One region of the Glutamicibacter sp. JL.03c genome, then DNA from elsewhere that is predicted to be linked to it. Evidence: riboswitches for the same ligand, from Rfam matches in the RefSeq annotation. Region 1 holds a riboswitch; the other holds the start of a gene.

Region 1 (4,672 bases):
CGGCGCAGCTCGGCACCGAATCAGCATCAGGAATATCGGGGAAAATATCGCGCAGCATCGGACCGGTTCGCGGGTCGAACACCGATACCTGTCCCGAGAACTGGAAGAGCGTTCCCCACACCAATGGCGTCCCGGTGATTTCCGCCGCGTCCGAGGCAAGGTACCGGGTGGCAAAATTGTCGCTACCGTCGATGACCAAGTCATAGGACTCGAAAAGTTCAATCGCGTTTTCTTCGCTCAGGCGTTCGTTCAGCGGATGGATGCGCACTGTGCTGTTGAGTTCTCCGGCCAGCCGCTGCACGGAGGCGACCTTGGGCAACCCGACATCGGTTTCCCGATGCATGATCTGGCGCTGCAGATTCGAGAGCTCAACGGTGTCGTCATCCAAGACCCCGATCTGGCCAACGCCCGCGGCGACCAGGTAGCTGGCGATCGGGCTGCCCAGTCCCCCGGCGCCGATGACCAGGACCCTGGCGTTGATGATGCGCCGCTGGCCTGCTTCGCCGACCCCCGGCAGGGTCAGGTGCCGCGAATAGCGGGCCAGCACGCCTGGGTCGATGCTTGGCGCCGGTTCGCACAGCGGCGGGCGCGGCATCAGAATTCCCCGACCAGGGTTTGCATGATTCCTTCTGTTGGCGAGGAGGCGAGCGCGGTGTCGCGGCGCGGGATCCTGCCAGCCAGCCGGGCGGCACGGCCGGCGCGCACTGCATCACGCATGGCTGCTGCCATCAGCGGGGCGTTATGGGCACGGGTGACGGCACTGGCCAAGAGGACCGCGTCGCACCCTAGTTCCATTGCCAGCGCGGCGTCTGAGGCGGTTCCCACCCCGGCATCCAGGATCACCGGCACATTGGCCCGGGAAACGATGGTGGAAATATTGTGCGGGTTCAAGATCCCCAGCCCGGAGCCGATGCGGGATCCGGCAGGCATGATCGCAGCGACCCCGGCATCCTGCAATCGCTGCGCTAGCGCCGGGTCATCGTTGGTGTAGGCAAACACCTGGAAGCCCTCGGCGACCAATTGCTCGGTGGCTGAATACAGCTCCAGCGGATCCGGCAGCAAGGTGTGCTCATCGGCGATGACTTCAAGCTTGATCCAGTCGGTCTCCAGGGCTTCACGGGCCAGTTGCGCGGTCAATACAGCATCCCGCGCGGTGAAGCATCCGGCGGTATTAGGCAGCGGGATCACGCTATTGCGTTGCAGTAGCTCGTAGACGTTCCCCGCCCCGGCAGCAGAAAAGTGCCTAATGGCGACGGTGGTCAGCTCGGTGCCCGAAACGGCCAGGGCGCTCTCCAGCGTCGCCAGGGATGTCGCCCCGCCGGTGCCCAGGATCAGTCTCGAAGTCAGGGTGCGCCCTGCGACGACGAACGGGTCGGTGTCCGCGTCGAGTCGGTTGATTTCTTGCGATTCCATCTTTAGCCTCCTTGGGCTGCGGTGACGAGTTCTACGCTGTGCCCGTCTTCCAGCACCTTGCTGTTCCAGCTGCTGCGAGGGACAACCGCACCATTGACGGCGGCGGCCACGCCGAGCTTGCTGCCGTCAACAGCTTGAGATTCGGTGTCCAGTTCCTTGCCGATCTGCGAACTGACAAATTCACGCAGGCTCGTCCCTGCTGAGAGCCGGACTTGCTGGGAGTTGAAGGTGATGTTGATCGGGGTCATCCGAGGTGCTCCAGTGCGAGAGTTGAGGAATGGGTTGCAAATCGTTGGGGGTCAACGTCTTCCAGCATGGGATGCGTGGTGTTGTTTTCGATGAGGTCGGCGGTCAGTTCGGCACCCAGTGGGCTCAGCAGCACGCCGTGCCGCGAATAGCCGGTGGAGAGCACCAACCCTGGGTCCAGGCGCCCTATCAGCGGGCGGTCATCGGCGGTGGCTGGCCTTGGACGGGCCATCACTTCGTTCAATGTGCAGTCGCTGATTCCCGGCACGAGCCGGCGTGCATCGTCCAGGAGCGTGTACATGGCGCCAACGTTGACCTCCGGGTTGCCGTCTTCCCTGACGCTGGCCCCCAGCACCAGGCTTCCGTCCTTGCGCGGGACGAGGTAGACGTTGCGCCGGTGGACAATGCCGCGCACAATGCGGTTGAGCATGGCGCAGCCCGCGGGACCTTGGATCCTGAGGATGTCGCCGTATACCGGACGCAATGGAAGGCCTTTGAGCCCTTGGATGGTTCCGAGGGCGGTGGCGATGATGGTTTGGTCTGCTTCCAGTACCTGCCCCGTCGAGGTGCGCACGGCGCTGGTTCCTGACTCGTCGGTGAGCAGTTCTTCGGCTTGTTCGCGGATCACGTGATGGCCGAAGTGCTTGAGCAAGATGCGCACCACGCTGCGCGGATCGATCTGGTGGTCTTCGGCGCACAGCACCGCTCCGGCGATATTGCTGGCAAGGGCTGGCTCCAGGGATCTGGCCTGGCTTGGCAGGAGTTTTTCGGCGCTAAGTCCCAGCGATGACTGCAACTCGACGAGCTCGTGGAGGGCCTCGCGGTCAGCGGGTTCGGCGGCTATGACGAGTGTGGAACTTTTAAGGTAGTCCGGGCGCGCCCCGGTGGCCGCTTCGATGCGATCAACGAACAGAGGATATCCGGCATTCGATGCGGCCAGCAGCTGGTGCAACGGGCCTTGGCCCCACACTGTTTCCGCTGCCGGTGCCAGCATTCCGGCTGCGGCGTAGCTGGCACCCTGGCCGGGAGCAGGATCGATGATGGTGATGCTGTGACCGCGCGAGCTCAGCTCGAAGGCGGTGGCGAGGCCGATGATTCCGGCGCCAACAATATTGACATGCACGGTGGCACGATTCCTTCCTACGGCGGCATGACCCGCATCAGGTGTAGCGGTCGGCTCAGTGCCCTCTCAGCCTGGTCGAGTCAGGCTCCCGCGGAGTAATTGCGATTATAAGCATGATGCAGCTCCTAAAAGCGAACTGTTCTTGACTTAGTGACGTCATCTTTTGTGATGTACTAACTGACATGGAGAAACAGGACTATCCCATGAATTTATCGGCGGATTCCCCGCTGTTCCGCGATGTCGTTGATCTGGAGCGGCAACTGCTCGACCCTTCGCTTCGCCACGATGGAGCGTGGCTGGAAGGCATCCTGCATGAGCAATTCTACGAAATCGGCGCGAGCGGACGAATCTTCGACCGGTCTGAAGCCATCAACCTGCTCACGGTTGAAGATACGGATGCTCCTGCACTGCATGTCGTTGATCCGTCGGCAGTCCGCCTGGCAGAGGATCTGGTCCAATTGCGCTGGGCCACTGATGGGACTCGCCCCGCATTGCGCAGTTCCATATGGATTCGGGATGCAGGCCGATGGCAGATGCTCTTCCATCAAGGCACCCTCATGGCCCAACCGGTAGCTACTGACGCACGTTCAGAGATTGCGCCGTCGGCTGACCGCGACGACGTATGCGTGCTCAGGAAGCTGAAGTTCACCGACGCCGCCGCGGTGCATGAGGCGTTCACCTCGCACCCGGATATGGCGCGGCAGGGCGACGTTGATACTCCTGCGAAAGCACGGGCTTACGTAGACTTCCTGCTGGGCAATGACCAGGTTCAATGCCCGCTGGCCATCACGATCAACGATCGATTAGTGGGCCTGGTATGCGGTACCGTGGATCGCTCGAATGCCAACGCATGGATCTGGTACTGGATGCATCACGAATATCGCGGCCGGTCACTGGCGACCAGGGCCGTTGCGGCCTTGGTTGATCACCTTTTTGACGAGCTGGGCCTATTCCGGCTGGAATTGGGCCTGCGGGCCAATAATCCCGGGTCCCGGCATGTGGCGGAGAGCAACGGTTTCCTGCCCGAGGGAATAGAGCGCGGCAAGTTCCTTGTCGACGGTGAACGCATCGACGTTTATACCTATGCCCGACTGAAAACAGATCCGTCCTCCAACGTGCAGCCTTTGCCATTACAGCTCGCGTGATGCTTTATCCAGAACGCAAAATAGTCGCGGAATCCGTGGTGGATTCCGCGACTGTCTTTGTGTCCCTTTTAGGTTCTGTTCGGGATGGTTAGATGCCTGGTGACGTTGGCGGTGCTGGCGGTGCCGAATCCGGACCGTCGGAGCTCAGCTTGTCGGTATCGATCTTGTCGAGGGTACGGGCCGCTGCTTCGCGACCACCAAGGCCGAAGGCGAGAGCGGCTGCAAGAGCTGCACCGATGACGATTGCGCCGAAGGCCATGTTGATGATCGAGTCAGCGATTCCCATGTACTTCAGGCCCATTGCCACGAACAGTGCAATGGCGGTGTAGCGGATGATCTTCGACGCTGTAGTGTCACCCATGAACTTGCCGATGACGTTCGCCACGACGAAGCCGGCGGCAATTATTGCTGCACCGAAGAGGATCTTGCCGCCCAGTTCCAGAATCTCGTTCAGGATGTTGGTGATTGCCGGGAAGTTCAGCATCTGGGCAGCCATCACACCGAAGAACAGTACGATTGCAATCTTCACGATGCCGGCGATGATGCCCGATGCACTCTTGCCTTCTGGGACAACGCCCCAGCCAGCAACTACGCGGTCAGTGCCAACACCCTGCAAGGTGGACTCCAACAGCTGGCCGACAAACTTTGCGATCAGGAAACCTACCGCCAGCAGGACCAGGGCCATGATGACCTGTGGGATCGCAGTAAAGATCAGCTGCAGCATTTGCTCGGCAGGCTGCGAAAT
Region 2 (4,672 bases), 1.4 Mb from region 1:
GCGGCGAGGGGCGCCGGGCAATGAATTCCAGGGCTTCCTCGAAGCTCTTGACCTCGATGACCGGAAGAATCGGGCCGAAGATTTCCTCGGTCATCAGGGTGCCGTCCAGCTCGACGTCGCGCATGACGGTCGGTGCAATACGCAGGGTCTCTTCGTCGTACTCGCCGCCGAACACCACCTCGCCCTGTTCCAGCATTGCGAGCAATCGTTCAAAGTGCTGGCTGCTGGCAATGCGCCCGAAGTCCGGGTGGGTAATGGGTTCCTTGCCGTAGAAGCTGGTGATTGCCTGCCCCAGGCGGTTGATCAGCGGCGTGGCATCTCCGATGCATAGGATGTAATCCGGTGCGACGCAGGTCTGGCCCGCGTTCATGAACTTCGCATAGGCCAGGCGCTTGGCGGTGGCTGGCGAATGGTTGTCCACGACCGCCGGCGACTTTCCGCCGAGTTCCAGCGTAGTCGGGGTCAGGTGCTTTGCGGCCGCCATGGCGACAATCTTGGCAACCCGCTCCCCGCCGGTATAGAAGATATGGTCCCAACGAGCGGCCAACAACTCGGTTGAAGTATCCACTCCTCCTTCAATGACCGCGAAGACTCGCTCATCAAGATAGAGCGGGAGGAATTTCGCCAAAGCGCCGGAGGTGGCAGGAGCTAGTTCGGAGGGTTTGATGACCGCGGCGTTGCCGGCGGCGATGGCGGCGACCAATGGCGCCAGCACGAGCTGCAGCGGGTAGTTCCACGCGCCGATGATCAGGACCACTCCCAGAGGGCGCGGCTCGATCTTGGCCATGGCTGGCTGCAGTGCCAGGGGCACCTTCACCCCGGTGCTGTCCATCCATTCGGCCAGGTGCCTCAGTGCATATTCGATTTCGGCGCGCACCACGTCGACCTCGGCGAATTTGGCTTCGGTGGGGCTTTTTCCCAGGTCATCGTTCAATGCCTGGAGGAAGTCATCAAGATGTTCCTCGAGCATCTTCTCCAAGGCACGCAGCTGCTGGATCCTAAAGCGGCGCGGATGGGTAATTCGTGCATCGGCCGAACGACGCAGATGGTTCAGCACCGTGGCGATGCGAGACGGATGCTCGTCCACCGGAGGGGCGGAATCGCCGACCGGCTCGGGCAATGGAGTAGAGGTAAACAGACCCATGAACTGAGCGTACGCCACCGAGCAGTATTTCCATCGGATAATTTGCAACGGGATTCATAATGTATCAAGCATTTGATACATTAAAGGTCTTCGGGAGGAACTCATGGAATCTCTGTCATCACAATTCGGCACGTTCGCGGTAGCTGCAATGATCGTTTATTTTTTGTTGCGACTCTATGGCCCAACCAATGACAGTAACTTGCTCAATAGCGCACGGAGGCATGCGTTTTGGTGCGCAATCATTGGCTACTTCGCCAGCAGCTCCTCAAATTGGTTCAGTGATGCCATCAACGTTCCCATTGATGAGCAAAGTACCCTCGATACCGCGGTGGGCATTGCGGTGGCAGCCACCCCGGGCGTGTGGATCGCCTTCATCTATATCGCCAGCCAGTACACCTGGCCGCGCAAATTAAAACCGCTACGCACCGCGACCCTCACTCCACGTTCCTTGACCAGTCCCATACCCAAGATGCTAGTGGCCGCGTTGCTCATCGTTCTGGTCTTAGCGTGCGTGAGCCTCTATTCGGTTCGGGATGTCACAGCCATTGCACCTGTACCCGAGCTTGAAATCAGCACCGATGACTATTATTCCAACAGCCCTTCGCAGGATGGTTTGCGCGCCGCAGGCGAGGTCCTACCGTTCCTCTACGCAAGCCTAGGGTTCCTGATGCTGGCAGCGGTGATCGCTTCCACTGTCATTCTTCGGCGCAAACCACTGCCGGGCATCTCACAGCACAATAACCAGCTGCTCCGCACCACATGGTTGAACCGCCTCTACCGCACTGTCACGGTGTCGATCACGGTCCAGGCCGGAGAAGCCCTGCACTACAAGGCCCAATGGTTTCATAATGAATCCTCACGCTATATCGATGGGACGGGTGCGGGTATCGATTTCATGGAAAGCATGTCCCGAATCGGCGGAACCTTGGATGCGACAGCAAATTACGCTGTGCTGGGCATTTCGGCAGTCATGCTGCTTTGGCGACCACCGACAGATTTTGAAAATGTCACGGTCAGGAAAAAAATTCAGTCCAGCAGGCTGCGCGAGCAGCTACTTTCACTGCAGTTCGCAACAGCAACGCTCACATTCATTGTCCTTTTCGTCGTTTGGCAGCTTCTGCCTGAGATTGATGAATACGCGATGCCTGCAGCCGAACGTGTGACCTGGATGTTGGTGATTCTCACCGGGGCGGCGCTGTTCTATCTTGCCCTCAATGCGCTGTACCTGGGATATGTGAATGTGGTTTCACGCCAGATTTCTGCCGCCAACAAACATTCGGCAAACCTGCCCCTGTGGCCATATATTTGCGCCGGATTGCTCGTCGCCACGAGCACATACTTCTTAATTTTTCCTCCGCTGGACTACCTATGGGGATTCGTTGCGCCCAAGAAAGTTACCGTCATCGCCCTAGTAGTCGTATTGATCATTGCGCACCTAGGATTCATCTGGTTCACGCGCAGAGCCAACATGGCATGGGATGTCTCGGCAGACGAAGAAATCTGGTACCGCCGAGTCTTGGAGCTTCGCTCTTTGCGGACCATTACCGCGGCTATCGTTGCCATGGTAGTTATCGGCTACGAATATCCTGTCCGACTAGAGTTCCTCGCGGTCATGGTCTTCTTGTGGCCTGCGGTCGTATTCCTTGAACGCCCCGTGGGCGGCGTAGCCAAGTCACTAAAGAAATCCATCACCTCATGAGCACGCAGATCACTGTGGATCTTGAAGCAGCCACCGCACCCTACGAACAGATCCGTTCGCAGATCGCCTCTCTCATCAACCTCGGCGAATTAGCCGCCGGGAGCAAGCTGCCGACCGTGCGTGCGCTGGCCACAGACCTCGGAGTAGCCGCCGGAACGGTGGCCCGCGCCTACAAGGAGTTGGAAGCTGAGGGGTTTATTTCTTCGAGGCGCCGCGCCGGCACGATAGTGAATGCCCGATCCGAACCCGTAGACACGCAGGAAGATCTGGTGGCAGCGGTCGACCACCTGTGGCAGTTGGCTGCCGCGCAACATGTGGATGCAGCGACGCTGAAGGCTTTGGTGGCGCGACGTGAACGGTAAGGATTTGTTCTAGGCAACCCTTCTGCGTACTCTCTAAATCAGTGACACGGGGTGTCGGAGAAGCCGACTGAGATGAAACCCGTCGAACCTGATCTAGTTCACGCTAGCGGAGGGATGTCGCATGACTCTGCCTACCGTTGCCCAAAAATACCGGCAACGCTCCCCCTTGGTTTTCTGCCTGACGAATACTGTCGTCACCAACTTCACCGCCAATGTCTTATTGGCTTCGGGTGCTTCACCGGCCATGACCAACCTGCCCGGCGAGGCTGGCGGGTTTGCGGCCCTGGCCTCTGCGGTACTGGTGAATCTCGGCACTCCCAGCACCGAGCAAATGATTGCCATGGAGGAAGCGGTAGCTTCGGCGAGCGCCGCCGGAACCCCCTGGGTATTGGATCCAGTAGCCGTGGGCGCCCTGTCCGTGCGCACCGATTTCGCACACCGTATCGTGCAGCAGCGCCCCACCCTGATCCGCGGCAATGCTTCAGAAATCCTGGCCCTGGCAGGCAAGGACTCCAGCGGCCGCGGCGTCGATTCGGCCGATACCGTCCAGGCGGCGCTGGATGCCGGACGCGAACTGGCCAGCGAACATGGATGCGTTGTCGCCATCTCCGGTGAAGCCGACGCCATCATCGATGCAAGCCGCAGCGTCCTGGTGCACACCAACGGCATCGGGCTGACCAGGATCACGGGCGGCGGATGCGCGCTAGGCGCCTTTAACGCCGGCATGCTCGCGGTACACGAGGACCCTTTCGAAGCGGCCATCGCCGCCCACGGTTTCTACGGCCTTGCCGCAGAAAAAGCGCTGGCAGCGAGCAACGGCCCCGGCAGCTTCGCCGTCGCCTTCCTGGACGCCCTGGCCGCCACCGAACCTGAAGAACTGCAGAATTTGAAGTACGAGGAACTGAACCATGGATAATATCGGCGCATACCTGGTTGCCAACACCGCCAGCTGCACTCCACGCACCACCCTGGAAGTCATTGAAGGCGCGGTGGCCGGTGGCATCGAGTGGATCCAGCTTCGGGCCAAGGATGAGACCGCGCGGGAGTTCTTCGAGCTGTCCTGCCTCGCGGCCCGGCTCACCGAGGGCAAGGCGAAGCTGCTGATCAACGATCGGATCGACGTGTTCCTGGCTGCCCGCGCGGCGGGAGCCGCGGTCAATGGCATCCATATCGGGCAGAAGGATATTCCGGTGCGCCTGGCACGCCAGATCATCGGCGAAGGCATAATCGGCCTGAGCGCTTCCACCGATGAACAGCTGGCGCAGGCCAATCTTGATGCCGAGGCCATCGACTACCTCGGCGTCGGCGCAGTACGCGCCACCCCCACCAAAAAGGACCATCCCACTCCGTTGGGCCTGGATGGTTTTGCGCGTGCCGCCTCGCTGACCGAGCTGCCCTGCGTCGCCATTGGCGCAATTACCGCTGAAGACGCCGGCGCCATCCGCGCCGGTGGCGGCTCCGGGCTGG

The links. A riboswitch is a leader RNA that binds a small molecule or an ion and turns the genes downstream of it on or off. The one in region 1 is predicted to bind thiamine pyrophosphate.
Region 2: another riboswitch for thiamine pyrophosphate. It lies ahead of thiM (hydroxyethylthiazole kinase); the one in region 1 lies ahead of thiO (glycine oxidase ThiO).

The regions. Positions count from the first base shown of each region.
Region 1 covers NZ_CP107575.1:2,284,826-2,289,497, forward strand. The annotation lists gene OF385_RS10500 (ThiF family adenylyltransferase) at 1-595, opposite strand, end outside; gene OF385_RS10505 (thiazole synthase) at 595-1,413, opposite strand; gene thiS (sulfur carrier protein ThiS) at 1,416-1,661, opposite strand; gene thiO (glycine oxidase ThiO) at 1,658-2,782, opposite strand; TPP riboswitch at 2,780-2,884, opposite strand; gene OF385_RS10520 (GNAT family N-acetyltransferase) at 2,986-3,927, shown strand; gene OF385_RS10525 (mechanosensitive ion channel) at 4,016-4,672, opposite strand, start outside.
Region 2 covers NZ_CP107575.1:63,742-68,413, reverse strand. The annotation lists gene OF385_RS00320 (aldehyde dehydrogenase family protein) at 1-1,144, opposite strand, end outside; gene OF385_RS00315 (hypothetical protein) at 1,248-2,843, shown strand; gene OF385_RS00310 (GntR family transcriptional regulator) at 2,840-3,205, shown strand; TPP riboswitch at 3,243-3,337, shown strand; gene thiM (hydroxyethylthiazole kinase) at 3,327-4,121, shown strand; gene thiE (thiamine phosphate synthase) at 4,114-4,672, shown strand, end outside.